One region of the Magnetospirillum sp. XM-1 genome, then DNA from elsewhere that is predicted to be linked to it. Evidence: riboswitches for the same ligand, from Rfam matches in the RefSeq annotation. Region 1 holds a riboswitch; each other region holds the start of a gene.
The links. A riboswitch is a leader RNA that binds a small molecule or an ion and turns the genes downstream of it on or off. The one in region 1 is predicted to bind cobalamin.
Positions count from the first base shown of each region.

Region 2: linked by a shared signal. The riboswitch ahead of XM1_RS05595 (energy-coupling factor ABC transporter permease) and the one ahead of XM1_RS19940 (carbohydrate porin) in region 1 are both predicted to bind cobalamin.
Region 3: linked by a shared signal. The riboswitch ahead of cbpA (modified peptide precursor CbpA) and the one ahead of XM1_RS19940 (carbohydrate porin) in region 1 are both predicted to bind cobalamin.

Region 1 covers NZ_LN997848.1:4,345,749-4,355,334, reverse strand. The annotation lists gene XM1_RS19955 (hybrid sensor histidine kinase/response regulator) at 1-1,020, opposite strand, end outside; gene XM1_RS19950 (response regulator transcription factor) at 1,024-1,770, opposite strand; gene XM1_RS19945 (helix-turn-helix domain-containing protein) at 2,147-3,961, opposite strand; cobalamin riboswitch at 4,103-4,353, shown strand; gene XM1_RS19940 (carbohydrate porin) at 4,423-5,808, shown strand; gene XM1_RS19935 (ETC complex I subunit) at 5,934-6,242, shown strand; tRNA gene XM1_RS19930 (tRNA-Arg) at 6,363-6,439, shown strand; gene XM1_RS19925 (hypothetical protein) at 6,460-6,651, opposite strand; gene XM1_RS19920 (PilZ domain-containing protein) at 6,958-7,311, shown strand; gene XM1_RS19915 (alpha/beta fold hydrolase) at 7,311-8,081, shown strand; gene XM1_RS19910 (HD domain-containing phosphohydrolase) at 8,145-9,586, shown strand, end outside.
Region 2 covers NZ_LN997848.1:1,170,128-1,179,713, forward strand. The annotation lists gene XM1_RS05585 (stimulus-sensing domain-containing protein) at 1-401, opposite strand, end outside; gene XM1_RS05590 (response regulator transcription factor) at 394-1,092, opposite strand; cobalamin riboswitch at 1,168-1,394, shown strand; gene XM1_RS05595 (energy-coupling factor ABC transporter permease) at 1,484-2,134, shown strand; gene XM1_RS05600 (energy-coupling factor ABC transporter substrate-binding protein) at 2,131-2,403, shown strand; gene cbiQ (cobalt ECF transporter T component CbiQ) at 2,501-3,235, shown strand; gene XM1_RS05610 (energy-coupling factor ABC transporter ATP-binding protein) at 3,223-4,026, shown strand; gene XM1_RS05615 (rhodanese-like domain-containing protein) at 4,053-4,481, shown strand; gene XM1_RS05620 (hypothetical protein) at 4,574-4,837, shown strand; gene XM1_RS05625 (bifunctional aldolase/short-chain dehydrogenase) at 4,887-6,926, opposite strand; gene XM1_RS05630 (hypothetical protein) at 7,001-7,204, opposite strand; gene XM1_RS05635 (M23 family metallopeptidase) at 7,278-8,135, opposite strand; gene XM1_RS05640 (hypothetical protein) at 8,107-8,886, opposite strand; gene XM1_RS05645 (FAD-dependent oxidoreductase) at 9,065-9,586, shown strand, end outside.
Region 3 covers NZ_LN997848.1:3,615,915-3,625,500, forward strand. The annotation lists gene XM1_RS16745 (ABC transporter ATP-binding protein) at 1-45, shown strand, start outside; gene XM1_RS16750 (DUF6867 family protein) at 42-368, shown strand; gene XM1_RS16755 (GGDEF domain-containing response regulator) at 370-1,692, opposite strand; gene XM1_RS16760 (penicillin-binding protein activator LpoB) at 1,872-2,501, shown strand; gene XM1_RS16765 (hypothetical protein) at 2,512-3,867, shown strand; gene XM1_RS16770 (hypothetical protein) at 3,864-4,331, shown strand; gene XM1_RS16775 (hypothetical protein) at 4,328-5,488, shown strand; gene XM1_RS16780 (DUF4189 domain-containing protein) at 5,496-5,852, opposite strand; gene cbpB (peptide-modifying radical SAM enzyme CbpB) at 6,025-7,404, opposite strand; gene cbpA (modified peptide precursor CbpA) at 7,401-7,517, opposite strand; cobalamin riboswitch at 7,607-7,792, opposite strand; gene argC (N-acetyl-gamma-glutamyl-phosphate reductase) at 7,878-8,921, shown strand; gene XM1_RS16795 (gamma carbonic anhydrase family protein) at 8,931-9,449, shown strand; gene XM1_RS16800 (hypothetical protein) at 9,527-9,586, shown strand, end outside.

The DNA.
Region 1 (9,586 bases):
CTTCACGGCGTTGCCCACCAGATTGTTGATCACCAGGGCGATCATGCCGGGATCGCCCCACACCGCCAGGTCGGGGGCCACCTGGGCGCGGTAGAGGTGGGTGGGCGAGGCCACCCGGTAATGGGCCAGGGTGACCTCGATCATCGGGCCGATGGCGAAGGATTTCTCGTGCAGCACGATGCGGCCGCTGTCCAACTGCTCGTCGGCCAGGCAGGTGTCGATCAGGCCCAGCAGGCGCTGCACGCCGCCCCGGATGGTGTCCAGGCGGGCCACGCCGCCGGGATCGCTCTTCTCCACCCGGATGCGCAGCATCTGGGCCGAGGAATCGATGATGGCCAGCGGCGTGCGGAATTCGTGGCTGACCATGGACAGGAACTGGCGCAGCTGGTTCTTGGCCTCGGTTTCGCGCAGCAGGGCGGTCTCGGCGCGGGTCTTGGAACGGGCCAGGGCCTCGTTGCTTTCGCGCAGTTCCGAGGTGCGGTCCTCGACCTTGGCCTCCAGCGAGGTGTTCAGCTCCGACAGCTCGGCGTTGAGGCGTTCGATGGTGGTGATGTCGCTCCAGGCGCGAAGCGCCGCCACCAGGGCGGTGAACATCTTCTGGGCGGTCAGCTCCGCCTTGCTCTTGTAGTCGTTGATGTCGTAGCCCAGCACCACGTCGCGCTCGGGTGCGTCGCCCGGCTGGCCGGTGCGCAGGATGATGCGGACGCGCCGGTTGCCCAATTCGTCCCGGATGTGACGAACCAGACGCAGGCCGGCGTCGGGGGTTTCCATCACCACGTCCAGCAGCACCACCGGGATCTCGGGCTGCAGGTCCAGGATGGCGGCGGCCTCGGTGGCCGACATGGCGCCGATGCACTTGAAGGGACGGCCCTGGTAGGAGAGGTCGCGCAAGATGACCTGGGTCATCTGGTGGACCTGCTCGTCGTCATCGACGATCAGGATCGGCCAGGGCGGCGCCGAAGGTGAAGGGGCGGAGCGATCGCCACGGGACTTGAGCGAAAGTTTGCGACGTTCCGCCATCGGCTACCTGAGGCCGACCGGCGCCGCGAAGGCGTAGCCGACGCTGTGGACCGATTCGATGGGCAGCGGGTGGCCGAAGCTCTGGTCGCCCTTGGCCCGCAAGCGCCGCACCATGGAATCCACCGAGCGGTCGGCCGGGTCCCAGCCGCGCTTGCCCAGCGCCCGGAAGATCTCGTCGCGCGACACCGGCTCGCCCGGGCGGGTCACCAGCAGCGAGACGAAGACCCGTTCGTTGCCGGTCAGCTTGATGGACTTGCCGTCGGGTGCGATCAGCGTCCAGGTCAACTGGTCGTAGATCCATTCGGTGGACACCGTGGGCGGGGTCGCGGCGGGCGGCGCGGCCTCGTGCGCCGGGCGCGCTTCGCCCGCGCCGGGGGCCGCCGCCGAGACCCGCATGCGCCGCGCCAGGGTGCGGACCTGGGCTTCCAGTTCGCGCAGTTCCACCGGCTTGACCATGTAGACGTCGGCGCCGACCTCCAGGCCGACCACGCGGTCGACGTTCAGCCCGCGCGCCGTCAGCATGATGATGCCGACGTCGGAATGGGAGCGCAGCCGGCCGGCGATGGAAAATCCGCCCTCGCCCGGCAGGTTGATGTCGAGAATGATGATTTCGACGGGACGTTCATCCAGAGCGCGGTCAAGCTCCTTGCCGTCGCCGCAGCCGACAACGTCGTGTCCGCACGCCGAAAGGTACTCGACCAGATCCGCCCGAAGAGGAGCTTCGTCCTCGACCACCGCGATCCGCGCCATGGGGTCACGCCTCCAGAACAATTTCGACAGGGAAATCATAAACACCGAGTTACGTACAATAACAAGTCGTTGCGCCATGTGACGCGGTGTGATGCCGGTTGTGCCCCGGGATGCGTTTGTGTTCCCGAAATCCAGTTGGCATGCCGCTTCCGCCGGGTATCCGCGTCGTCAAGGTTCGTCATCCTCCTGCGGGAGTATAGCCGTAAGGCATATTGTCCTTGCAGTGATTATTCTAAAGAACCCTCCGCCTATTTCGGCATGGGTGGCGCCGGACGGCGGCGGTGGATGGCCGGATCGAAGTCCTATGATGGTGTGCCGCCCGCCGGAAGTTCGCGTGAGGATGGGTGTGGGCGTTTCGATATCGCGCCCGGATATCTCAGCGTCGCCGGGGTGACCGGCTGCGTTTCAGCCGGGGTGGCGGGTTGGGGTCCTCGGCGGGAAATCCCGGCGGCGGAGAGCCGGGCGCGGCGGATTGGTCCGGCGGCGCCGGTGTTGGCGCTGGCGCTGGCGGCGGGTCGGGGATGGGCTCGATGGCTGGCGGTGGCAGGGCGTGCGGCGGCAAAGCCGCCTCGGCCGGGGGCAGCGCGTTCATTTGGGTACTCAGCACCTCGACGGTTTGCAGCAAGGCCTGCAGCTTGGCCTTGAGGTCGTCGATGGAGGCGGCGTCCGGCTGGGGAGATGTCTTCCTGGTCCGGCGCGGTTTGGCCTGCTTGGCCTTGATGGCCAGGGCCGACGAGCCGCCGTTGAGGAAGGCGCCCAGCCACTTTTCCACCAGTTCGGGGGTGGCCCCCAGGGCGGCGGCCACCTGTTCGCGGCTTTCCCCCGCCAGCACCCGCATCACCGCCTCGGTCTTCTGGCGGTTGCCGAAGCGCGTCCGCTTGGGAACGGCGGGAACCGGCAGGGACGCGGTGGGATGAGGCGTGGCGGCCACCGACACCGCCTGAACCGGCTGGGGCGCCGAGGGGGTGGCGGAAATCCGGCCGGGGGTCGCGTCGGGCTGTGGGGCGGCGGCGGGTTGGGCAGAGGCGCCCAGGGCCTGCATGATCTGGTCCAGGCCGGGCTTGTCGGGCTCCCGGGCGGCGGCGGCCGGCGCCAGGCGCAAGGAGGCCTCCTGCTCTGGGGGCGACAGGCGGGCGATGATCTTTTCCACTTCGGCCCGCGCCGTGGCGGCGGCCTCGGTGACCGGCCGGAAGGAGATCCGCTTTTCGATATGTTCCAGCAGGACGGCGGAATCCCTGGCATAGCCCAGCGGCACCGAGGGCGCCGCCCCCGCCGTGTGCTGGACGAAACGCCGGACGCGGGCCGGAATGCGCCGCAGCAGCCCGGCGCGGCGGGTGGACAGCACCTTGAAGTCCATCACCCGAATCAGCAGCGCGCCGTGACGCCTGGGGTGCAGGTGCTCGAACAGGTATTCGATCAGCTCCACCTCGGCGAATTCCAGGATCAGGAAGCTCTTTTCCTGGGCCTGCCAGGTCAGGACGAAATCGCTGATCTCGGCCAGCTGGGCGGCCATCTGGTCGCCGAACACCGCGGGATCGAGCATGGTCCAGGCCTTGCCGCTGGTCATGGGCAGGCGGCCGGGGCGGCCGAAATTGCGGGTCAGGTTGCGGGCGACGGCCAGCAGCACCCGATTGCCGGAATGCCGGGTGCCGCGCGGAAAGCAATCGTGCAGCAGGTCGGCGGCCTGGAAATCCATGGCGGGCGGCGGATCGGCCAGCAGGCGGTCGAGGGACTGGAGATTGCCCGGGACCACCACCTCGCCCTTGTCCGGCAACTGGCGCAGCGCCGAGCGCAGGCGCTCCAGCGCCGCTTCCGGGTCGAAGGCCGGAACGGCGTCGGGTTCGGACATCTCGGACGGAAGCACGGGGGGCGCGCCGCCTGCGTCCATGCCGCCGGTCATGGCCGGTCCCCTGGCGCTCCGGATCAGGCGGGCCAGGCCGTTGCGGGCGTGCTGGGCCAGGGCGTGGCGCTCGGCGGGGTCGGCAAGATAGCGCCAGCTGGCGGCCAGCCGGCCCAGGCCCTGGCGCAGCGGGGCCAGCAGGCTGCTTGCGCCGGCCGGGGCGGAATGCTCGGCCGCCTCGCTGACGGTCAGCCAGCCGCCCTCGGCCGCCGGAGGCGCTACCCCGTCGCCATCCGCGTCCGACGCGTGGTGCGCTGGCTTTTCCGCCTCGGGCAAATCCGACCGCTTCATCCCTGAAGACCTCCGTTCGGCGCGGAATTTACCCCAACCTCCGGCCCAGGTCCAATCGAACCCCGACATAGATGCCCGGCATGATCCTCCCGGCCGAACGTTATAGTATAACATATTTCTTGCATTCCCATCGGGGCGCGGTTACACCTCGGGCTTGATGGTTCCGACGGCTTCCCCATGGGAGCCCGAGGTGAAAAGGGAACGCGGTCAAGGGCTTCGACGCCCCCAGCCCGCGGCTGCCCCCGCAACTGTATGCGGAGAGGTCCCGCCCGCTTAGGAACGCCACTGGTTTCGGCCCCGACATCCACCGGGGGGCCGTGTCGAACCGGGAAGGCAGGGGCAGGACCTTTGACCCGCGAGCCAGGAGACCTGCCATCATCATCGCGTGCGCGCGCTTCTCCGGGCGGGGTGTCCCGGATGCAGGTGGACCTGCGCCGCATTCTTGTAGGGTGGATTTAGACATGAAGACTGGAAATTTCGCCATCGGAGTGGCCGTCGCCGCCGGATTGTGCCTGACCTTCACCGCGTCGCGGGCCGAAGAGGCCGAGACCGCCGAGGCGGTCAAGGGGCTGTGGGAGCGCGACACCCTGACCGGCGACTGGGGCGGCTTGCGGACCCATCTGGCCGAGCGGGGCGTCAAGGTGAACGCCGCCTACACCGCCGAGATGCTGGGCAACCCATCGGGCGGCATCAAGCGCCGCGCCGTGGGCAACGCCCTGCTGCAGGTGGACGTGGACGCCGACCTGGAACAGGCGGTGGGCTGGAAGGGCGGCGCCTTCCACGTCACCGGCCTGCATGTCCAGGGGCGCCAGCTGTCGGCCAATTTCATCGGCAACCTGATTCCGGTGCGCGACATCGAGGCGGCGCCCTCGACCCGGCTGTTCTCCCTGTGGCTGCAGCAGAGCGTGCTGGACGACAAGGTGTCGCTGCGCTTCGGCCAGCTGCCCATGCAGGAGGAGTTCTTCAACTCGGTGGTGGCCACCAACCTCGTCAACTCCGCCTTCGGCTGGCCGCCGTCCTTCGCCGCCAACCTGCCCTCGGGCGGCGGCGGCTATCCCCTGTCCAACCTGGGCACCCGGCTAAAGGTCCAGGCCACCGAGGAACTGGCAGTGCAGGCGGGGCTCTTCACCGGCAACGTGGCGCCCGGAACCAATGCCGGCAACGACGCCCAGAAGCGCAACCGCAGCGGCGTGGACTACACCGTCGACGGGGCGCCCATGTGGATGTTCGAGACCCAATACGGCCTCAACCAGGCCAAGGGCGCCGCCGGCCTGCCCACCATGTTCAAGCTGGGCGGCTGGTATTACGGCGGCCGCGCCACCGACCAGCGTTACGACGATTCGGGCGTGTCGCTGGGAAGCAGCGCGGCGGGTTCGGCCAGGAACCATCGCGGCAATTGGGCGGTCTACGGCATTTACGACGGCATGCTCTACAAGGAGGCGGGGAGCGAGGATCTGGGGCTGTCGGCCTTCCTGCGGGTCACCGCCTTGCCCGAGGACCGCAACCAGATGCCGTTCTATTTCGATACCGGCCTGGCCTATAAGGGGCCGCTGGAAGGCCGCGACGACGACGTCGCCGCCATCGGCTTCGCCTTCGGCCGCATGAGCCCGGCGCTGGCCGCCCGCGATTCCGACGCAAGGCGCTTCGGCACCGCTACCGCCCCCGACCACGATTACGAGGCGGCCATCGAGCTGAGCTACCGCTATCAGGCGACGCCCTGGCTGACCATCGTTCCCGACCTGCAGTACGTGGTCCATCCCGGCGGCACCACCACGCTGCCCGAGAATTCGTCCAAGACCATTCCCGACGCCACGGTGGTGGGCCTTCGGACCGTGTTCAAGCTGTAGGTTCTTGCGGATTCCCCAGGCGTCGATTATACCTTGCGGGCGGAGCCGGGCAGGGGGTGACAACCCCTTGATTTTCAAAGGCCCCGCCCGCAACCAGGACGTCCAGACCAGCAGGAGAGACTTTGATGCAGGTCCGCATCTATCGCCCCGCCAAGACCGCCATGCAATCGGGCCGGGGTGGCAACGCCAAGTCCTGGGTCCTGGAATACGAGCCGGCGGCCCCCAAGCAGCCCGACAACCTGATGGGTTGGTTGGGTTCGACCGACACCACCTCGCAGGTCCGGGTCAAGTTCGCCACCATGGAAGAGGCCGTGGCCTTCGCCAAGAAGAAGGGCCTGGACTATCAGGTGGCCACCGAGAACGCCCGCCTGCAGAAGCCCAAGAACTACGCCGACAATTTCCGCTTCGACAAGCTGGAATTCGGCCGCTTCTAGATTAGTTTGCCCCTCGCCGGGCGCGGCCTCCGGCCGCTTGGCCGCCGCCTCAATGGCGGCAGGTCGCGGTTTGCGCCAGATTGGGCGCGCACCGCTCTCGGTGATCCAAGGCGGCGACGGGCGCCCTTAGCTCAGTTGGATAGAGCAGCCGCCTTCTAAGCGGCAGGTCGCTGGTTCGAGCCCAGCAGGGCGCGCCAACGCCCGCCGCAACCCGGCCTCAGTGCGGCATCCGCAGCCAGCCGTAGCGGGCGGTCATGATGAAGGTGTCCTGCCACTGGCCGGCCACCAGCGACACCTTGTCGCCCGGCTGCGGGTGCGGAATCGCCCGTTCCAGATCCTCCATGGCCTGCCTGATCAGCACGTGCGACGTGGTCACGGTGACGGTGTCGAGCTGCTCGGTCATGATCATCCCCACTCTTGGTGTTTCCTCCGCCTCGCCGGAATACCCGGAAAATTCAAGGCAGTTCATTTTAGCAATTCTAATGTTGCCGGGGGGCGTGCATCCGGTGAGGTGGATGGCGTGGTGGTATAAGCTTCGTAAACTCCTTAAAATTGCAATCTACCAACGGCTTATCCCCATACTTTCGATATTTCGGGGATTGCGTAAGGTCCTCGCCTTAGAATTGCCGCCGGGGAGACTGAACAACATGGAGGGGTGCGCAGGACGGCGCGCCCTGCTAGACTGTTCCGTCGTCCATCCGCAAGGGAAGCGCTCGTGACCGCCCGAAAGTCCGCCAGCAACGACCGCCGCGTCGATGATCGCCACGAAGGCGAAGGCCTGTTCATGCTGTTCGACGGCATCCTGGTCGAGGTCGTCGACATCTCCATCGGCGGGCTGAAGTTCCGGCGGCCGCCCGGCCTGCTCAGTCACGGCTACCGTTTCACCTTCGAACTGCGCTCGGCCTACGAGGATCCCAATCCCCTGGCCAAGGGCGTCGCCGTGGTGCGCGCGCTCGGCGCCGACTGGGTGGCGGTGGAGTTCGTGCGCCCCACCTTCTCGCTGATGAAGGTGGTGGGACGCCATATCGGCCGTCTGCTGATCGGCCGCAGCCATCTGTTCCGGCACTGATGAAGCTCAACGCCATCGAGGCGGGACCCGACGCTCCGAACGGGGTGCCGCTGCTGATCCTGCACGGATTGCTGGGCTCGGCCCGTAACTGGGGCGCGGTGGTCAAGGCCCTGGGCGAGACCCGCCGGGTGCTGGCGCTGGACATGCCCAACCACGGATCGAGCCCGTGGAGCGAGGTCATGGACTATCCCTTCATGGCCCGCGAGGTGGCGGCGGTCATCGAGCACCTGGGCGGCAGGGCGGCGGTGATGGGCCATTCCATGGGCGGCAAGGCGGCCATGACCCTGGCGCTGTCCCGTCCCGAGATGGTCGAGCGCCTGGTGGTGGTGGACATCGCGCCGGTGACCTACAACCACACCTTCGCCCCCTTCGTGAAGGCCATGCGCGCCGCCCCCCTGGCCGAGGCCACGTCGCGCGGCGAGATCGAGGCCGCTTTGGCCCGCACCGTTCTCGACAAGGGCGTGCGCGCCTTCCTCATGCAGAATCTGGAAGGCGGGGCCGGCGGCTATCGCTGGCGGCCCAATCTGGCGGTGCTGAACGCCCATATGACCGACATCATGGAGTTCCCGGATTTCCCCGAGGGCACCCGTTACGACGGTCCCGCCCTGTTCGTGGCGGGCGAAACCTCGGAATACGTCCGTCCCGCCTATCAGGACGCCATCACCCGGCTGTTTCCCCGGGCCGAGACCGTCACCATCCCCGGCGCCGGCCATTGGGTCCACGCCGACAACCCTGCCGCGTTCATGGCGGCCATCGGGCCTTTCCTGTAGTCGTTGCGTCCGCCGCCCGTGATTTGATAATAGTCAAATTCCGGGATTGAGGGATTTGTTCGAGTGCAGGTCATCGACGCTGTCAAACTGCAGCGCAACATCATCATGTACGCGGTGCTGGCCATGGCCATGGTGGGGCTTGGGGTGGCGTTCGCGGCTATCGTTCCCCTGCATGCCCAGATGGTCCAGGCGGCCGACCGTGCCTTCGAGCACGGCCTGGACCTGCAGGTCGAGGCCTTGCGGGCCAATGTGGGCCGGGCGGGCGAACTGGCCCGTCAGGTCACCAGCCGCAGCGTCATCCGCGACGCCCTGATCACCCATAACCGGGGCGGCATGTCCGCCGACGAGTTGCGGGTCTTCACCGCCGACAAGCTGGGCGATTCCCTGAAACTGTCCCATGAGATGCTGGGCATCACGCGGCTGGGCCCCGATTTCCAGCCGCTGGTCGCGGTGGGCCGCCCCGTTCCGTCCGAGCTGTGGAGCCCCGCCAACGGCGAGCCCCCCGCCCTGGGGGCGCCGGCCCAGGTGGAGGGGCGCTGGGTATTCCTGGCCTCGGCGCCCATCCTGGGCCGCGACGGGAAACGGGAAGGCCTGGATGTCCTGCTGCTCGACGCCGAGGGGCTGCGGGCGGTGGTCGCCGACGTGGATACCCTGGGCCAGACCGGCGAGATCATCCTGGGCCGGGGCGGGGAAGCCGCCAAGGTGTTCTTTCCCCGGCGGCATGGCGTCGCCGGCCTGGACGACGAGGTGCGCGAGGCCTTCGCCCTGGCCGTCGATGACGCCTCCCCCATGCTCATGACCCACCCGGCGGGCGGCCGCGACGTGGTCTTGTCCCAGCGCCTGCCCGGCTCCGACTGGATCGTGATGATCCGCCAGGACCAGGGGGAGCTTCACAGCAACATCGACCGCCTGGTGCTGTCCGTCGCCATCGGGGCCATGGTGCTGGTGGGATTCGGAATCACCGGCTTCGTGCTGATCCTGCGCCCGCTGACCGGGCGGCTGCTGGTGCATACCGGCGACCTGCGCCAGCAGATCAAGGACGGGGAACGGACCCAGAAAGCCCTGGAGCGCGCCTTGGAGGGAACCATCGAGGCGGTGGCCTCGACCATCGAGGTGCGCGATCCCTATACCGCCGGCCACCAGCGCCGGGTGGCGGACATCGCGGTGGCCATCGGGCGGGAGCTGGGCCTGTCGGCGGAGCGTCTCAAGGGCCTTCATGTGGCGGGCACCATCCACGACATCGGCAAGATCGGCATTCCGGCCGAGATGCTGACCCGGCCCGGCCGGCTGTCGCCCCTGGAATTCGACATCATCCGCGGCCATGCCGCCGACGGCTGCGACATCCTGGACGGCGTGGAGTTTCCCTGGCCGGTGGCCGACATGGTGCGCCATCACCACGAGCGCATGGACGGCAGCGGCTATCCCGACGGGCTGAAGGGCGACGAGATTCTGTTCGAGGCCCGCATCCTGGCGGTGGCCGACGTGGTCGAGGCCATCGCCTCGGA
Region 2 (9,586 bases), 1.6 Mb from region 1:
GGCGGCAGTTCCTCGATATAGATGGAGCCCTTGGCGCCGCCCACCACGCGGGAATCGGCGGCCAGTTCGCCCACCGAGCCGAACAGCCGGGCGCGGAACTTGGCCGGCTCGGACAGGCGGCGGACCATCTGCTGCGCCATGTCGGGGTTGATCTCGAAGAAGCCCGCCTCCTCCTCGAACACTGCGCCCTCGCCGATGGCGCCGGCCACCATCTCGGCCTGGGTGCCCAGACCGTCCAGTTCGGCGCGGATCAATCCCTGCTTGTAGCGGTCGAGATAGAACACGCCCACCACCAGCACGATGGGCGCCAGCAGGTTGACCAGCAGGATGCGCCGGGTCAGCGGCGAAGCCAGCAGCCGCCAGCGGGGCAGCCGCCGCCTCGGAAGGGTGGGCTCACTCATCCCGATAACGGTATCCGACGCCGTACAGGGTCTCGATCTGGGCGAAGTCGTCGTCCACCTCGCGGAACTTCTTGCGCAGCCGCTTGATGTGGCTGTCGATGGTGCGGTCGTCCACGTAGATGGACTCGCCGTAGGCCGCGTCGATCAACTGGTCGCGGTTCTTGACGTGGCCGGGACGGATCGCCAGGGATTTGAGCAGCAGGAACTCGGTGACGGTGAGGTCCACCGCTTTACCCTTCCAGGTGCAGATATGACGGCCGGGGTCGAGCACCAGCTGGCCGCGCACCAGGGTCTCGCCGCCGGGCTCGGCCGCGCCTTCGGCATTGGCCTCCAGGCGGCGGATCAGGGTGCGGATGCGCTCGATCAGGAGCTTCTGCGAGAACGGCTTCTTGATGTAGTCGTCAGCCCCCATGCGCAGGCCCAGCAACTCGTCGATCTCGTCGTCCTTGGAGGTGAGGAAGATCACCGGAATGGCCGATTGCTTGCGCAGGCGCTGCAGCAATTCCATGCCGTCCATGCGCGGCATCTTGATGTCGAGCACCGCCAGGTCGGCGGGCTGGTTGGTGAGGCCGCGCAGCGCCTCGGCCCCGTCGGTATAGGTGCGCACCTTGAAGCCCTCGGCCTCCAGCGCCATCGAGACCGAGGTCAGGATGTTGCGGTCGTCGTCGACCAGGGCGATGGTATGGGACACGGGAACCCTCCTCACGCTAGACCTAAGGCCATACTTTATCAGGCCGGGAATGGTTTGCATCCCGATCATGGCGAAATTATAGTGCCCGGCGATGGTTCCCCGCGATCCGAGAGGGCGCGGGGTGAAAATGGGAACGTGGTGCGGCGCCCGAAAAGGGGCCAATTCCGCGACTGCCCCCGCAACTGTAGGCGGAGAGGTTCCGGCCCTTGAGAGACGCCACTGGCCCGAAAATGGGCTGGGAAGGCTATGCCGGACCCAACGACCCGCGAGTCAGGAGACCTGCCATCATCGAGAGTCGCTTGCGAGCCCGTTCGGCCGGGGTGTGCCGTCGGGTCAGTTTTCCGTTTCGCGGCGACAGGTGTTGTCTCTCGACGAACGGAGTCTGTTCATCATGCATATCATGGAAGGGTTCCTTCCCGCCCCCCACGCCGTCGCGTGGACCTGCATTTCCGCCCCCTTCGTGGTGGCGGGCGCACGGAGCCTGAAGCGCATCCTGGCCGAACGGCCCGAGGCGCGGCTGAACATCGCGGCGTCCGCCGGCTTCACCTTCGTGCTGTCGGCCCTGAAGCTGCCCAGCGTCACCGGCTCGTGCTCGCATCCCACCGGCACGGCGCTGGGCGCCATGCAGTTCGGGCCCGGCATCATGGCGGTGATCGGGGCCATCGTGCTGCTGTTCCAGGGCCTGCTGCTGGCCCATGGCGGATTGTCGACCATGGGGGCCAACGTCTTCTCCATGGCCGTCGCCGGGCCGTGGGTGGCCTATGGCGTGTGGAAGCTGGCCGGACGCCTGGGCGCGCCGGTGGCCGTGGCTGTGTTCCTGTCGGCCTTCCTGGGCGACCTCGCCACCTATGTGGTGACCTCGTTCCAGCTGGCGCTGGCCTTCCCCGACGCGGAAAGCGGCTTCGTCGGCGCCTTCGCCAAGTTCGGCGGCATCTTCGCCGTCACCCAGCTGCCCCTGGCGGTGGCCGAGGGCCTGGTCACCGTGGTGGTGATGAACGCCCTTTCCAGCCGCACCCCGCGCATCGAAGGAGCCAAGGCATGAGCGCGCGCGCCAATACCCTGCTGCTGGGCGCCGCGGCGCTGATCATCGCCGCCCCGCTGGTCCTCAACCCCGCCGGCCAGTTTGGCGGCACCGACGACGCGGCCAGCGAGGTGGTGTCGTCCTCCAATCCCGGCTACGAGAAGTGGACCGCGCCGTTCTGGCAGCCGTCCAAGGAGATCGAAGGCCTGCTGTTCGCGCTGCAGGCCGCCTTCGGGGCCGGTCTGCTGGGCTATGTCATCGGACGCCGGCACGGCCGGCGGGACAAGTGAGCGAGCGGAGCGAGCGCGGGAGCGTTGAGCGACCCGAAGCGCAGCGGAGGAGCCCAGCCCACGGATGTGGGCGCCCGGCGCTTGAGGGCGTTCAACCATGACGCTGGCCATCGACCGGCTGTCACAGTCGGGACCATGGCGCAAGCGAGCGACCGCCGAGAAGGCGGCGCTCGCCCTTGGCCTGCTGGTCCTGGCCCTGGCGTTGCCCCCTTTGCCGGGGGCGGCGCTGGTCTTGGCCGTCGCCTGGGCGCTGGCCCTGGGGGCGGCGAAGGTGCCGCCGGGCGACTGGCTGCGGCTCAACGTCATTCCGCTGGGCTTCGTGCTGACCGGGGCGGCCACCCTGGCGGTGGACGTGGATTCCCAGGGGCTGCGTCTGGCCGCCGACCAGGGCGCGCGCGCCGCCCAGGTGGTGCTGCGGGCGGCGGCTTGCGTTTCCGCCCTGCTGCTGCTGGCCGCCACCACGCCGGCCCCCGATCTGGTGCGCGGCCTGCGCCGCCTGGGCCTTTCCGCCGAGATCGCCGAGGTCATGCTGCTGACCTGGACCTTCGTGTTCCTGCTGCTCGACCAGGCCGCCGCCATCCGCAATGCGCAGGAGGCCCGTCTCGGCTGGTTCGGGCCCAAGCGGCAACTGCGTTCGCTGGGCCTCCTGATCGCCCAGTTGCTGCCGCGCGCCATGGAGCGCGCCCGGCGTCTGGAAGTGGGACTGGCGGCCAGGGGCTTCGACGGCTCGCTGCCCATGCTGTCCGTGGCGCGTCCGGCTTCGGGGCCGGTGCTGGCGCTGATTTTCGCAGGGCTGGCCGCCCTGGCGGGGGTAAGCCTGTGGCTGGCGTGATTCTCGAGGCGCGTGGCCTCGCCTATGCCTATCCCGGCGGCGTCGCGGCGCTCGCCGGTCTCGACCTCAGGGTGGAGCGGGGGCGGCGTCTCGCCGTGCTGGGGCCTAACGGGGCGGGCAAGACCACCTTGCTGCTGCATCTCAACGGCACCTTGAAGCCCGCCGCCGGCGACGTCCGCCTGGACGGCGCGGCGCAGTCCTATACGCGCTCGGCCCTGACCGGCTGGCGCAAGCGGGTGGGTTTGGTGCTGCAAGAGCCCGACGACCAGCTGTTCGCCGCCACCGTGGCCGAGGACGTGTCGTTCGGGCCGCTCAACCTCGGCCTCGACGAGGCGGAGACCCGCCGGCGGGTCGAGGCGGCGCTGGACGCGCTCGGCATCCTTGATCTGGCCGAACGCGCCACCCACATGCTGTCCTTCGGGCAGAAGAAGCGCGTCGCCATCGCCGGTGCCCTGGCCATGGAGCCCGAGGTGCTGTTGCTCGACGAGCCGCTGGCCGGCCTTGACCACCAGGGAGCCAAGCGCCTGCTCGCCGCCCTGGACCGGCTGGCCCAAGCGGGGACGACCCTGGTCTTCACCACCCACGAGGTGGATTTGGCCTACGAATTCGCCGACCGGGTGGCGCTGTTCCAGGGGGGCAGGGTGATCGCCCAGGGCGAGGCGGCCGAGGTACTGGCCGATCGCGAATCCCTGGCGGCCTGCGGGCTGGAACCGCCCTTGCTGCTGGAGCTGGGGGTGCGGACCCGCGAGGAGGCGTTGGCCTTGATAGCGGCCCGCCGAAAGGTGTATTAGCAAAGCCTCAACAAATGAGGTCTTCCATGCGCATCCTGTTGTCTGCCGCCCTGCTGCTGTCCCTGGCCTTTCCCGCTCTGGCCGAGATCAAGACCATCTCGGCGCCCGAGGCGCTCGCGGCGGCGAAGAAGGGCGAGGTGGTGCTGGTCGACATCCGCCAGCCCGAGGAGTGGAAGCAGAGCGGCGTGGCCGAAGGCGCCAAGCTGATCCCCATGCGGCATCCGGAAGGCGGGGCCGGTTTCGTGCGCGACCTGCTGGCCGCCGCCAAGGGCGACCGCAACGCGCCCATCGCGCTGATCTGCCGCACCGGCAACCGTTCGGGCGCCACCGCCAAGGCGCTGGCCGACGCGGGTTTCACCCATATCCTCGACGTGTCGGAAGGCATGGCGGGATCGAGCGCCGGGCCGGGCTGGATCCGGCGCGATCTGCCCATGGTGCGCTGTCCGGTCTGCTGACCCCTTAGCAGGCGGCCATAGCCATCCCATATTACTTTCTTCCTGTCCCCTGGAGGGATGGCCTTTTTGGGGAAGAAGGAAGGGAGGGGATCATGAAAGCATTCATCGCTGCCGCGTGCCTTGGACTTCTTTTGGCCGCGCCGGGCGCCGCCTTCGCCGGCTCCGACGACGCCAAGTGGGTCGCCAAGTGCATCAAGGACAACGCCGACGCCAAGGTGTCGGCCGAGGTGGTCAAGACCTACTGCACCTGCATGAACAACAAGATGGACGACAACGAGACGCTGTCCATCAGCGCCTGGGAAAAGACCCATCCCAACGAGATGAAGGCGTGCGAGAAGGAAGCCGGCTGGAAGTAGGCCGCACCGTCGTCTGAACGGGGGCGGAGGTGTTCTCCGCCCCTTATTCCTATCGCAAGGACGCCTCAATGTTGCCGCCGTCCACGGTGACGGTGCAGGCGGTGACCTTGCCGGCCTTGGCCAGCCAGACGAAGGCGTCGGCCACGTCCTCGGCGGTGACTTCGCGGCCCAGGAGGTTGCCGCCCATGTAATCGGCTTCCGACAGGCCGCGGGCCGAAGACCGGCTCTTGATCATCTCGTCGGTGAGCAGGCCAGAGCGGATGCGGTCGGCGTTGACCGCGTTGGAGCGGATGCCGTCCTTGCCGTAATCCAGGGCGTATTGCTTCATCAGGAACATGGTGGCCGCCTTGGGTAATCCGTAGGGGCCGAAATTCTTGCCCGGATTGACCGCCTGCTTCGAGGCGTTGAACAGCAGCACGCCGCCGGTGTCCTGGGCCTTGAAGATGCGCACGGCATTTTGCGCCACGCTCTGGTGGCCGAAGAAGTTCAGCTCGAACGAGGCGCGCAGCGTGGCATCGTCCACCTCGCCCACCGCGCCCTGCCAGGCGGCGCCCGCGTTGCTCACCACCACGTCGACGCCGCCGAAGCGCTCGGCCACGCGGTCGAAAGCGGCGCGCACCGAAGCGGAATCGGTGACGTCGCAGGCGACGCCGATGGCCTTGCCGCCGCAGGCCTTGGCGGCCTTGGCCGCCGCGTCGGAATCGCGGTCGAGAACGGCGACCTCGGCCCCATCACGCGCAAAAGCCTTGGCGGTGGCGGCGCCGATGCCCGACCCGCCGCCGGTGACCACCACCACCTGGCGGGCCAGGGGCTTTTCGGCGGCCTTGCCCAGCTTGGCCTGTTCCAGCGACCAGTATTCCAGGTCGAACAGATCGGCCTCGCCGACCGGCTCGAAGCGGCCGATGGCCTCGGCGTCGGTGATGCTCTCCACCGTGTTGACCGCGATGTCGGCGGCGATGGCGGCGTCCTTGGCGCTTGCGCCGATGCCGAACAGGCCGAGTCCGGCCACCAGGGCGACGCAGGGCTTGGGGTCAAGCTCGGTCTTGGTGCCGCCCAGGCGCTGGTTGTTGCGGCTGAAATAGGCGTGGTAGCGGGCCTCGAAGGCCTCGATGGCGGCGCGGACCGAATCGGCCCACAGATACAGCTTGCCGGCTTCCGGGGCGGGCAGCACCACCGGCCAGTTCTTGGTGCGGATGGTGTGGTCGGGGGTGACCACGCCCTGCTGGGAATAGCGGGAGACCTCGGCGCCGTTCACATAGGCCAGGATGGCCGGGCTGGTGCGGAAATCCAGGATGCGGCGCTTGCCGCCGCCTTCCAGCAGGCCGCGCAGGATGGGCGCCGCCTCGGCCAGGGGCGCGATTTCCTTGGGCAGATTCTGGGCGGGAACCAGGGGCTTGCGGCCCTTTTCCAGGCGCTGCTCGGCCAGGGTCACCATCTCGATCATCCGCTCGTAGGCGGTCTTGGCGTCGTCTCCGAAGGTGAAGATGCCGTGCTTGACCAGGATCAGGCCCTCGACGGTCGGGTCCTGTTCGAACACCTCGGCCGCCTTCTTGGCCAGGGCGAAGCCGGGCATGATGTAGGGGACATAGCCCATGCGACGCCCGTAGACCTCGCGGGCCAGGGCCTCGCCGTCGGGCTGGTCCACCAGCGAGAGAACGGCGGTGGAATGGGTGTGGTCGATGAACTTGTGCGGCAGGAAGCCGTGCAGCAGCGTTTCCACCGACGGGTTGGGCGACGACGAGTTCATCAGGTTGCCGCGCTGGTAGTCGACCATGTCCTCGTCGGACAGCGTGTCCAGCTTGCGCAGCTTCAAAAGGGGTGCCAGGCGCACGGCGGGCAGGCCGGCCGGCTCGATGTCGCCCATGTCCCAACCCGAGCCCTTGACGCACAGCACCTCGACGTCGTCGCCCAGCAGGTCCTTCACGATGGTCTTGCACGAGGTGTTGCCGCCGCCGTGCAGCACCAGGCGCGGATCGCCCCCCAGCAGCCGGGTGGTGTAGACCCGAAGCGCCAGGTCGCGGTTCACCCCCTGCGGCGCGTATTTGGCGACGTAGGATTCGGCTTGCGTTTCGGACCACAGGGATTTCATGACGACCTCGGAACAGGGCGAAGGCGGGAGGCGGGATTATTACGCCATGTCCGGGGACGGGGGAAGAGGAAGGCTCAGGCCACCTGGGGCGCGGCGCAGGGAATGTCGCGCCCGCGTATCCGGTGGATCATGGCCAGCGTCTTGCGGGCCATGTTCACCGTGATGGCGGCGTGCTGGTCCGGATGCTCCAGGATCACCAGAGCCTCGCCTTCCAACTCGTCCAGAATATCGTCGCCGAAGGTGTCGTTCTCACCGGTGGCGGGCAGATGCATGCGCATGGCTTCCCCACGGAGCCTATCCGTAGGGGTTAGATATCATACCAAGGAGTAAGAAAGCTACTTCCTTGTTGTGCTATCTATACGAAGGTATGAGTTCCCGGAGGGCGGCGTCCGTGGATTCCGGGTCGAGGCGGACGTCCAGCCACGACATGCCCCAGTGGAGGTGGGCACCGGTGGCCAGCCCGGTGGCGCCGACGGCGCCGATCAGCTGGCCTTTGCGCACTTTGGCCCCGGCGGCGACGTCCAGGCGCGACAGATGGGCATAGCTGGAGATCAGCCCCAGCCCGTGGTCGATCATCACCGTGCGCCCCGTGAGGAACAGGTCGGGAGCGGCCAGCACCACCGTGCCGTCGGCGCAGGCATGGACCGGCGCGCCGGTGGGCGCGGCGATGTCCAGGCCGGAATGGGGCGCGCCGCCGATGCCGTTGTAGACGCGCTGGCTGCCGAACACGCCCGAGACCTTGCCGTCCGAAGGGCGCAGCAGGCCGCCGTCTTCCAGGAACCGCGCTTCCAGGCTCACCTGGGCGCGGATGGCGCGGACCATGTCCGTCTCGGCCCTGAGGCGGGCCAGCGAGGCGGCGTCGGGCTCGGTTTTCTCGCGCGGCAATCCTTCGATGCGCTGCACCGGCCAGTCGCGGCGCGACACCGCCAGGGCGCGGCTTTCGGCGCTTCCGTCCGGCAGCATGACGCGCAGTTCGGCGGTGCGGCTGTTGTCGCGTCCGAAGCCCAGCAGGAAGCGGCCCTGGGAATCCACCGGCACGGACCGCCCGTCCAGTTCGACGCGCGCACCCGGCTCGGTGCGCCCCAGCACCAGGCCGCCCTGCTCGGCATGGCCGGAGAGGCTGGTCTCGGCCGCAGCCGCGCCCACCCAGGCGATGCCGGCCAGGATCAGGGCGAGAAGGCTATTTCGGCGCCCACATGATCGTGGCATCGCCACCGCCTTCCTTGTTGCACAATTCGGTGATGATGGCCGACGAGACGCGGGTGGGGGTGATGCCGTTGACGGACAAGAGGCCCTTCTTCACCAGCTTCATGCCCGAGGCCGAGCAGATGCGCGGCGGCACCCGCTCGGCGATGACCACCGGCACGCCGTTCATGGAGGTGACGCGGATCGCGCCGCCGAACATGTGCGACGGCGGCGCGTTGCCTTGCGAGGATTCGACCATCATGGCGACGAAGCGGTCGGTTTCGGACCCGGTGTTCTCCACCGGCTCCTGCGAGCGGCTCCACAGGATGTAGCCGCCGATGGTGAGGATCAGGGCGACCATCACGCCGCCGGCGATCAACACGCCGCGTCCTTCGCCCTCCTCCTCGGCGTGGTGCGCCGGATGGAACTTGCCGTCCTTGGACTGGGCCCAGTTGTCGGTGGTCGAGCGCGGCAGGCGCTGCTCCTTGGCGGCGCGCAGCACCTCGATGCAGCCGCGCGCGGCCGAGCGCATCTCGTTGCGGTGGACCTCGGGCGTGTGGCCGGGCTTAACCGCCGCGACGACCTCGCTCGCCCGGCGGCGCAGCGCGTCGCGCAATTCCCGGTCATAGGGACGGCGCAGCATCAGGTCCAGCGCCAGGATGGTCAGCTGTTCCAGCCTGGCCGGGTCCTTGACGCCGGGTAATTTCAGGATAAGGGCCTGGAACAGGGCTTCCTGCTCCTCGGTGGTCGCCGGCTTCTCCACGGGATGATCCATCCTGTCCGTCCTGCAACCCTCTCCCCAGATGAATGGTAGCCTTACCCGCGTTAATGAGCCGTTACCTGAATTCACCACAAAAATTTTGTCGTTGTGAATAATTCTACACAATGCCATATGAGGTTGATGAGTGGGGGTATCCGCTGATCTCGAGGCTTTTCAGACGATGAGTGTGGACATGACGCATCCGGCCCTTGGGCATGGCCTTTCCTTTGACGATTTGTACCGGCGCTCCGGCCTGGAGCGGCTGGACGCGGCCTTTCTGGGCGCGCTGGCCGCCGCCGACCCGGCCCTGGCCGAGCGCCTCAAGGCCGCCCGCGCTGAACCCGATGCGCTGGCGCCCAAGGAGGAGGCGGCGCTGCTGGTGGAACTGGCGCCCCATCTGGACGACTTTCTGGCCGAACTGTTCGCCATCCGCTCGGCCTTGTCCGACCTGAAGGCCCGCCAGGACGGGTTGGCACCGCTCTATCAGGCCAAGCGCCTGTTCGTCCAGCGCCGGGCCTTAAAGGAGATCAAGGCGGAAGAGGCCGCCACCCTGGACGCCCAGGCGCTGGAGATGGAATACGCGCTGAAAGTGGGCGAGCCGTTCTCGGAAGCCGGCTTCGCCCGGCGCGTGCTGGCCTGGATGGACGACGAGGCCGCGCACGGCGACGAACTGAAGCTGGCCGTCCGCCTGGCCGCCGCCAAGGTGGCCGCCAAC
Region 3 (9,586 bases), 730 kb from region 1:
AACGCGGAAATCCGCGCCCAATACCTGGGGGGAGGACACGGATGATCACCTCGTTCCCCGTCTTCGTCGGCCTGACCATCGTGCTGTTCGGCGGCTGCGCCTTCATGACCGGCCAGGCGCTGGCCGCCACCTGGCGCCCCGCCTGGCAGGTGATCCCCTATGCCCTGCTGCTGGGCGCCGCCGACCGCTTCCTCGGCTTCGCCCTGTTCGGCGGCCAGTTGCTGTCATTTTCCGGCTGGCTGCTGGACAGCGCCGTCCTGGTCTGCATCGGTTTGCTGTCCTGGCGTCTGACCCAGGTGCGCCGCATGGCCGACCAGTATCCCTGGTTGTACGTCAGGACCGGGCCGTTCTCCCTGCGCAAGCTCTGAGTTATTCGGCGGGCTCGACCCGGTTGCGGCCCATGGCCTTGGCGCGGTAGAGCGCCGCGTCGGCGCGTCCCAGGCAGGCCTCCAGCCCCTCGCCCGCCCCCACCTTGCATTCGGCGACGCCGAAGCTGGCGCTGAGCGTGATGGGCTCGCCGCCGCCCACCGGCACCTGCAGCCCGGCCAGCCGGATGCGCAGGCGCTCGGCCACCACCAGGGCGGGATTGAGGGCGGTTTCCGGCAGGGCGATGGCGAATTCCTCGCCGCCCATGCGGCCGATGATGTCCTGGTCGCGCAACAGGTCGCGGGCCATCACCACGAAGGCCTTCAGCGCCTCGTCGCCGGCGGCATGGCCCCGTTCGTCGTTGATGCGCTTGAAGTGGTCGAGATCGATCATCAGCAGCGACATGGGACGGCCATAGCGGCCGGCCCGCTGGATTTCCGCCGCCGTGGACTGCATGAAGTGCCGGCGGTTGCAGGCGTCGGTGAGGAAGTCGGTGGTCGCCAGCTGCACCAGTTCCTTCTGGACGCAGGCCCGCTCCAGGGCGAGACCGATCCGGCGGGCCAGTTCGCGCACCAGTTCGCGCTCCGAGGTGGAAAAGGCCTCGTCACCCTCGGCCGGCGGGGTTTCGGTCCAGCAGATCTCGATGCGCCCGGCCGGGCGAGAGCCGGCGAATACCTGGGCCTCCAGGCGGTAGGCGGTCTCGACGAAGCCGGGCGTCTGGACGATGCCGCTGGGCAGCAGGCCGGGCAGACAGCTCAGACGAACGCAGATGGTCTCGGGCCTCAGCCAGGCAGAGGGGGCCTTGGCCACCACCTGCTCCAGCGCCACCTGCAGCGGCAGTTCCGGCGATTCCAGGATGCGCGACACGCCGTACATGCAGTCGATCTGGCGCATGCGCCGTTCCAGCTGACGATTGGCTTCCAGCGCAGCGTCGCGGGCCTCGCGCACCAGAATCTCGGCGCGCTTCCTGTGAATGGCGTAGCGGAACGAACGCGACAGCGATTCGGCGTCGATCTTGGCCTTCAGCAGGTAGTCCTGGGCGCCGTGTTCCAGCGCCATCAGCGCCTGCTGGTCGTCGTCGTGGTTGGTGAGCACCACCACCGCCAGTTCCGGCGCCGCGCCGCAGAAGCGCCGCACCGTCTCGTCCCCCACCGAATCGGGAAGCGTCAGGTCGAGAAAAATGACGTGGTAGCGCTTGCGCTGGATGAATTCCAGGGCGGAGGCCAGCGAGACGGCGTGATCGACCTTGACGTTGGGGACCTTTTCCAGCTCGGCCAAAGTCAACAGGGCCTGGGTCGGAGAATCCTCGACCAGCAGTGCGAACATGGTTTCCGACAAGGTCCAGCCATCCCCTCAAGCATCGGACTCGCCCGGTCCGTTGCGGCAATACTAGCGGCCTGCGTCGGTTTACGAAAGCGTGATGCGTGGTACCGACGAATGCCATATCATCGCCCCAATTACACGCGATTCTATCATCGGTTCACCTGCTTTCGAGGATGTCGACCATGCGCCGCCTGCCCGCCTTTGCTTCCGTGCTTTTCGCAGGCCTGGCGCTCGCCGCCTGCCAGAACGTCGACAACACCGCCGGAAGCCCCAGTGTCTATATCGATCCGGGTAGTGTCGGGCCGGTGAAGGGCGTGGGCATCGAGTCCCAGGACATCATCGGCATGACCGACCAGATGATGCGCGACATGCTGAGCCAGCCGCGCCTCGCCAACGTCCAGGTGCCGCCCAACGTCATCATCGATTCCGAATATTTCTATAACGAGAGCTCGTCGCGCCTGAACAAGAACTCCATCACCGACCGGCTGCGGGTGGGCCTCAACCGCGCCGCTTCGGGCCGCATGCAGTTCGTCGGGCGCAACTACGCCGACATGGTGGCCAAGGAGCGCGAGTTGAAGCGCCAGGGCGTGGTGGACAAGGCCACCCTGCCCAGCGCCCGCGCCCCCAAGGGCGGCGACTACCGTCTGGGCGGGCGCATCACCTCGCTGGATTCCCGCGATCCCAAGAGCGGCATGATGCAGCGCTACAACCAGATCGTCTTCGAGATGGTCGACCTGGAAACCTCGGAAATCGTCTGGAGCGGCATCTACGAATTCGCCAAGGCCGCCCAGGACGACATCATCTATCGCTAGGATCACCCCCATGGCCGCCCGGCCTTCCTGGTTGAGCGTCGTCATCATCGCCGGACTGGCGTCGGGCTGCGTGACCACGCGCGAGCAGGAGGTCAGCCCGGCGCCCTCGGTGGTCCAGGCCTATCTGGACGACAAGCCGACGGAACTGCGCCGCCATTTCTTCATCGCCCAGGCCCAAGGCGACCGCAACCGGGTGCTCAACGACATGCGCCTGGGGCTGGCCAGCTTCGCCATGGGCCGCGACCGTCTGGCCGAGCAATTGTTCGATGACGCCCTGGTCGGCATCGAGGCCATCTACGCCGACAACGAGGAGGCCCGCAAGGCGCGCGGACTGTGGATCAAGGAAGGCATCAAGGACTTCAAGGGCGAACCCTACGAGCGCGCCATGGCCTATTACTATCGCGGCCTGCTCTATATGAAGGCCGGCGATTACGAGAACGCCCGGGCCAGCTTCAAGGGCGGCATGCTGCAGGACGCCTTCGCCGAGGAGGAGCAGTACCGCGCCGATTTCGCCCTGATGCCCTTCCTGCAGGGCTGGGCGGCCCATTGCTCGGGCAACGAATCGCTGGCCACCGAGGACTTCAAGGAATTCCGCGCCATCAACAAGGACGCGCCCCTGCCGCGTGACAAGGATAACGTTCTGGTGCTGGTCGAGACCGGAACCGCCCCGGTGAAGATCTCCGACGGGCCGCGCCTGAAGATCAAGCGCAGCGGCAGCGCGGAGGCGGTCAACATCGCCTGGACCGATCCCGACCGCCCCAAGGACCATCCTACGGGAAATGCCGTGCTGCTGGAGGACATCTTCCGCCAGGCCTCGACCCGGGGCGGGCGGCCCTTCGATTCCATCCTGGAGGGCAAGGCCGAATACAAGGATACCGCCGACACCGTGGGCAACGTCGCCCTGATCGGCGCAGCGGTGGCCGCCAAGGTGGCGACCGACCGCCCCCGCCATCGAGAAACCAAGGAACAGCGCGAGGCCCGCCAGCAGGCCCAGGCCGGCGCCGCCATGATTGGTGCCGGACTGGCGGTGATCGGCGGCCTGTCCAAGCTGTTCGCCAGCACCATCGAATCCCAGGCCGACACCCGCTATTGGGACAACCTCTCCGACCGGGTGCAGGGGCTGACCCTGTCGCTGCCCGACAAGGTCGCCACCATCGACGTCTCGTTCCAGTCCTCCGGCGGCACGCCGCTGGAAACGGTGACGAGCCCGATCCAGCGGGCCGGCAAGTGCGGCCTGGTCTGGGCCCGGCACGGCTCGGCCGTTCCCCGCAACCCGCGCGCCCCAAATTCCGTTCCCGCCGAGGTGATGGCGTCGCCCATCGTCATTCCGGCGGCAGAGGCCAAATCCAAGGAGTCATCGCCATGAAGCGCCTGCTCGTTCCCGCCTTCGGTCTGCTGCTGCTGGGCGGCTGCGCCTCGCTGGACCCCGCGCCCCATTGCGACATGAGCCGCGTCGCCAGCCAGCGCGATCTGGTCGCCGGTCCGGCCATGGTCGAGGGCTCGTCCTCACCCTTGAAGGAAATGCCCATGAACTCGGTGAACATCACCGATCCCAACATCATCCGGAAGCTCTACGTGCGCTCCATCGCCGCCCGGCGCACCGAGACCGGGACGGTCGAGGTGCTGGCCCAGGTGGTCAACTGCACCGACTTCCCGCAAAACGCCGAGGCCCGCACCCAGTTCTACGCCGCCGACGGCGCGGCGTCCGAGCCGGTCAGCGCCTGGCGCCGGATGCAGTTCGCGCCGCGCACCTCCGTCACCTACCGCGAGCTGTCCTTGGGCGACAAGGCCGTGGACGGCTACATGATCGAGATGAGGGAAGGCAAATGATCACCCGTCTCCTGGCCGTATCGGCCCTCGCCCTGCTGGTCCCCGTGATGGCCGAGGCCCAGACCGTCGGACCCAAGGTGCCGCCCTACCAGGCGCCGCCCAAGGCCGCCCCGGCCGCCCGCGACGGGGCCGAGACCCTGGACGCCGCCATCCCCCGGCCCGACCCGTTCAAGCCCCAGGAAGACGTCGTCGCCCGCTTTAAGGATTCCTACGCCCAGGGCGGACGGCCGCGCCTGGCCTTCTGGTGGAACCGGCAGCTGTCGGACACCCTGGCCCAGTGGTATTCCGAGACCCGCACCGTCACCGCCGACAAGAGCCGCAATTCCACCGAGGGCGACCTGACCCTCAAGCAGTCGGGCGGAAAGCAAAGCGTCACCGAGACCCAGCGCCGCGCCGGCGATTCCGCCGAGCGCCGGCCGCGGGAGGAAACCTGGGAGTGGGAGTTCCAGGACGGCTTCCTGGCTCCCTTCCTGCAGGCCGACGCGCAGGTGGTCGACCGCACCATGATCACCCGCATCATGGGGGCCGGCGCCGAGGAGATCGATCCCAAGACCGTCGAGGTAATGGCCATGCAGACCATGGCCGACCTGATGGTCGAGGTTCTGGTCGCCGATTCGGCCCAATCCACCACCGGCTACGAGCTGCGCGCCCGCATCCTGGACGTCAAGACCGGACGGGTGCTGGCCATGGTCAACAGCCGGGCGCTGAAGGAATGGCAGAAGACCGACAAGGCCACCGCCACCTCCAAGGGCTTCGACCTGCCCGACGAGGACGACGAAAGCTTCGGCCCCGAGCGCGCAGACCAGCGCTACAAGGCCACCTCGACCGGCTTCGAGAGGAAGCGCAAACCGCCCAAGCTTTCGCTCATCGCCCACAACCTGGCCACCAACGTGATGAGCGCCATGCTGCCGCGCCTGGAAGGCGGCGCCGTTCCGGTGGCCAAGACGGCCCCGACCGCCCCCACCGCCATCACGCCGCCGCCGGCCGTTCCCACGGCCACGGCCAAACCCGTCCCCAACGACAGCGCCGTGCCGCTGCCCGACGTGGAGGCCAAGCCCCTGCCCGCCCCCGAGAAGGCAGCCAAGACGGAAGCCCAGAAAGTCGAAACGGGGCCGACAGCCGAAGAGCCGCCTATGCCCCGTCCAACCAAACAGTGATCAGGTTTTACTGGCAGTCGGAAACCGCCACCTTGCAGCCCTTGCCGCAGGCTTCCAGGGCGTTGGCCTTGGCCTCGCCCTCGCTGCTGCCCCAGCCCACGCCGGTGTAGTCCTTGGAGGTGGCGTAGGCGCCGCAGGTGTCGTAACGCACCGCCACCTTGCAGCTGCTGTTGCCGGCCTTCTTGCACTCGCGCACCGCGTCGATGCCGGCCTCCTCGCGGGTGGCGCCGCTGCCGACGCCGAAGCCCACTTCGCTGGCCTTGGTCGCGTCGGCGTCGTCGACCGCGATGGCGCCCGCCGCCCAGGCGGAACCGGTCAGGGCAATACCCGCCGCCATTACCGCGGCCATGATCATCTTCTTCATCTTCGTCCCCTCCTGAGGAGTATATTCAGCCTCTGGGAGCGTACTCTTCCTATCAGATTCAAACTATTCCAAATTTATTGCGGTTTCTGACATATGCCGAACGTCTCCCCCGCCACCGGACCGGGACAGCAGGAATCCTGCCGCCCCGGCGGTAAGCGTTAGGGCAGAAAAATCAGCAGCCGAAGGCAAACGCCGTCTCGGTGCCGTCATCCCAGCCGTCCCACATATAATCCTCGGCGATACCGTCGGCGATCAGGCGGAAGGCGTACTGCGCCTGATCGAGATAGAAGCCGCAATAGGCCCCGATCTTGTCCATGCCGCCATTGGCCTCGTGCGCCTCGGCCGGACAGGGCGAGCCGCAGAAATGCCGCACCGGACAGGTGGAGCAGGCCTTGATGTCCTCCACCTTGCGCCCCGTCACCAGCTTGAAGGCCGGGCTGTCCAGCACGTCCTCCACCCGGTCGGTAAACAGGTTGCCCCCGGCGAAGGCCGGCAGGCCGATGAACTCCGAGCACGGGAACAGCGAGCCGTCGGGCGCCAGGGCGAAGAACGACCGCCCGCCGCCGCAGGGCGAGATGTCGCACATCAGCCGCCGTGCCGTAGGGGCCAGGATGGAGATCAGGATGTTGACGAAATTGGCCACCACCAGCTTGCGGCCCGTTTCGCGGTAAAGCTGGTGGGTGCGGTCCAGGGCCGCCAGATAGGCCCTGGACACCGCCTGATCCTCGGCCCACGCCCCTTGCCCGCCCGGCTGGGTGCAGCGGACCACGTTCAGCATGCAGGCCGGCACCTCCTCGGCGTGGAGGAATTCCACCATCTCGGTCAGCTGGCCCAGATTCTCGCGGTTCATGGTGCAGATGACGTTGAAGCCGGCATAGCCCTTGAGGCGGCGGATGGCGTCCACCGTCGAGGCGAACACCCCGTCGCCGGTCCAGCGCTTGCGCGAGCGGTCGGCCACCTCGGGTTTGGGCGCGTCCAGCGACAGGCCGATACCGCAGCCCCGAGACGTCAGGAACTCCACCGCCGCGTCGTCCAGCAGGGTGGCGTTGGTCTGCACCCCGAAGCGGAAGCGGTCGGAATAGGCGTCGATGGCCTCGAACATGGCGTCCTTGTTGAGCAGCGGTTCGGCGCCATGGAAGATGATCTGCGGCTTCCTTTCGGGCGGCATGGTGCGCGAGAAGTACTCGTCGAGCCGCACCATGGCGTCCATCAGCTTGTCCCGGCTCATATGCTCGCCGGTACGCCGCATCTTCTGCGGGATGTAGCAGTACGAGCAGTCCAGGTTGCAGCGTTCGGTGGGGTTGAAATAGACCGCCGAGGGCTTGAGATGGAAGCGCAGCATGTCCATCTCGCGGGCGAAGTCGTCCCGCTTGGCCCGCCAGTCGCGCTCCAGGGCGCCGTCGTCCAGGACATTGTCCATCTCGTCCTTGCGCACCAGCGCCCAGAAGGCGTTGTCGGCGTCGATCAGGGCGGTGTAATCGGCGTGGCCGATGTCGAAGGTCTGGAGGCCGTCGGGAAGACGGCCCCCACGGATGGGGGCCGCCTGGTTCACCGCTTCACCTGCTTGTCCATCAGGACGTAATGGGACAGGCCGGTGCCCTCGGCGTCGCAGGTCTTGCGAACGGCGATGACGGAGGGACGCTTCTTGGTGTCGGTCTTGGTCATGGCGATAATCCTTAACGTATGCCAAAGGGGCTTTCCGGCCGGGGCGCGGACGCGCACCAGCCGAAACCCTTTGCCATCGGATTTCGCCCCTCGTTCAACCATGTCCGTGCAGGTCTTCTGGCTCTCGGATCAGCCACGAAACCACGCCTTCCCGGCTTATCGCCAGTGGCTGGGGCTCGGACGCCCCTGTGGTCCGTGTCCCCGATTACAGCGGCGGGACCGCCACGGAATTTCACCGTGTTCCGGGATGCAGGACAAAGATGGCTCTACAATACCGCAATGGAGACGTCAAGTTCCGGCGGTTGTCGCGCTGAAAAGGGCCTGCTATCGTCCGCCCCCCAATGCCAAGGAAGGTGGGTCATCATGAAGGACGTTTCCGTCGCCATCTTGGGAGCCAGCGGCTATACCGGCGCCGAGCTCGTGCGCCTGCTGGCGCTGCATCCGGCCTTCCACGTCAAGGTGATGACCGGCGACCGCAAGGCGGGCCAGTCCATGGATTCGGTCTTCCCCCATCTGGGCGGCCTCAAGCTGCCCAACCTGGTCGCCATCGACCAGGTGGACTTCAAGACCGTCGACGCGGTGTTCTGCTGCCTGCCCCACGGCACCACCCAGGAGGTGATCGCCGCCCTACCCGCCTCGGTCAAGGTGGTGGATTTGTCGGCCGATTTCCGGCTGTTCAACGTCGACACCTATGCCCAGTGGTACGGCCACGAGCACCGGGCGCCGGACTTGCAGAAGCAGGCGGTCTACGGCCTGACCGAGCTGGCGCGCGGCCCGGTGGCCAAGGCCCGGCTGGTGGCCAATCCCGGCTGCTATCCGACCTCGGTGCAGCTGCCGCTGATCCCGCTGCTGAAAGCCGGGCTGATCGAGGCGACCGACATCGTCATCGACGCCAAGTCGGGCGTGTCGGGCGCCGGACGCGCCGCCAAGGAGGCCAACCTCTACACCGAGGTGACCGAGGGCATGCACGCCTACGGCGTCGCCAGCCACCGGCATTCGCCCGAGATCGAGCAGGGCCTGTCGGAGGCGGCGGGCGCTCCGGTGCTGGTGACCTTCACTCCCCACCTGATCCCCATGAGCCGGGGCATGCTGTCGACCATCTACGTCAAGACGAAGAAGGGCGCCAAGGCCGCCGACCTGCGGGCCTGCCTCGCCAAGACCTACAACGACGAACCCTTCGTCCGCGTCCTGCCCGAGGGCGTGGTGCCCCACACGCGGCATGTGCGCGGCTCCAACCATTGCCTGATGAGCGTGTTCGACGACCGGGTGCCGGGGCGGATCATTATCACCTCGGTGATCGACAATCTGGTCAAGGGCGCCTCGGGCCAGGCGCTGCAGAACATGAACCTGATGTTCGGCCTGCCCGAGACCCTGGGTCTCGAACAGCAACCCCTGTTCCCGTGAGGACTTGAGATGAGCGGCAACATCATGCCCTTCCAGGGCGTCAGCCCGACCATCGGCGAGAACGTCTTCATCGCGCCCACCGCCACGGTGATCGGCGACACGGTGATCGGCGCCGGCACCTCGGTGTGGTTCAACTGCGTCATCCGCGGCGACGTCCACGAGATCCGCATCGGCGAGCGCAACAACATCCAGGACGGCACCATCATCCACGTGACCGGCGGCAAGCTGGGGACCTATCTGGGCTCGGACATCACCATCGGGCACGGCGCCATCCTGCACGCCTGCACCCTGGAGGACCGCTGCTTCATCGGCATGGGCGCGGTGGTCCTGGACGGCGCGGTGGTGGAATCGGGCGCCATGGTGGCGGCCGGAGCCGTCGTCACGCCGGGCAAGCGCGTCAAGTCGGGCGAGTTGTGGGCCGGCAACCCGGCCAAGATGCTGCGCCGCCTGTCGGACGAGGAAATCGCCTTCTTCCCGGTCTCGGCCGAGAAGTACGTGGAACTGGCCGCCAAGTATATCAAAGGCTAAGCCTAGCCCGGTGCCATACTTGCGCCGTGTCTTCCGCCCTCCTACTCTTTCCGGTCTGGGGACAAGACGGGGTAAGCATGGCTGACAAGGCGAGGAAGAAGGGCGGTCTGAAGACGGCGCTGGCCGGCCCTCTGGCC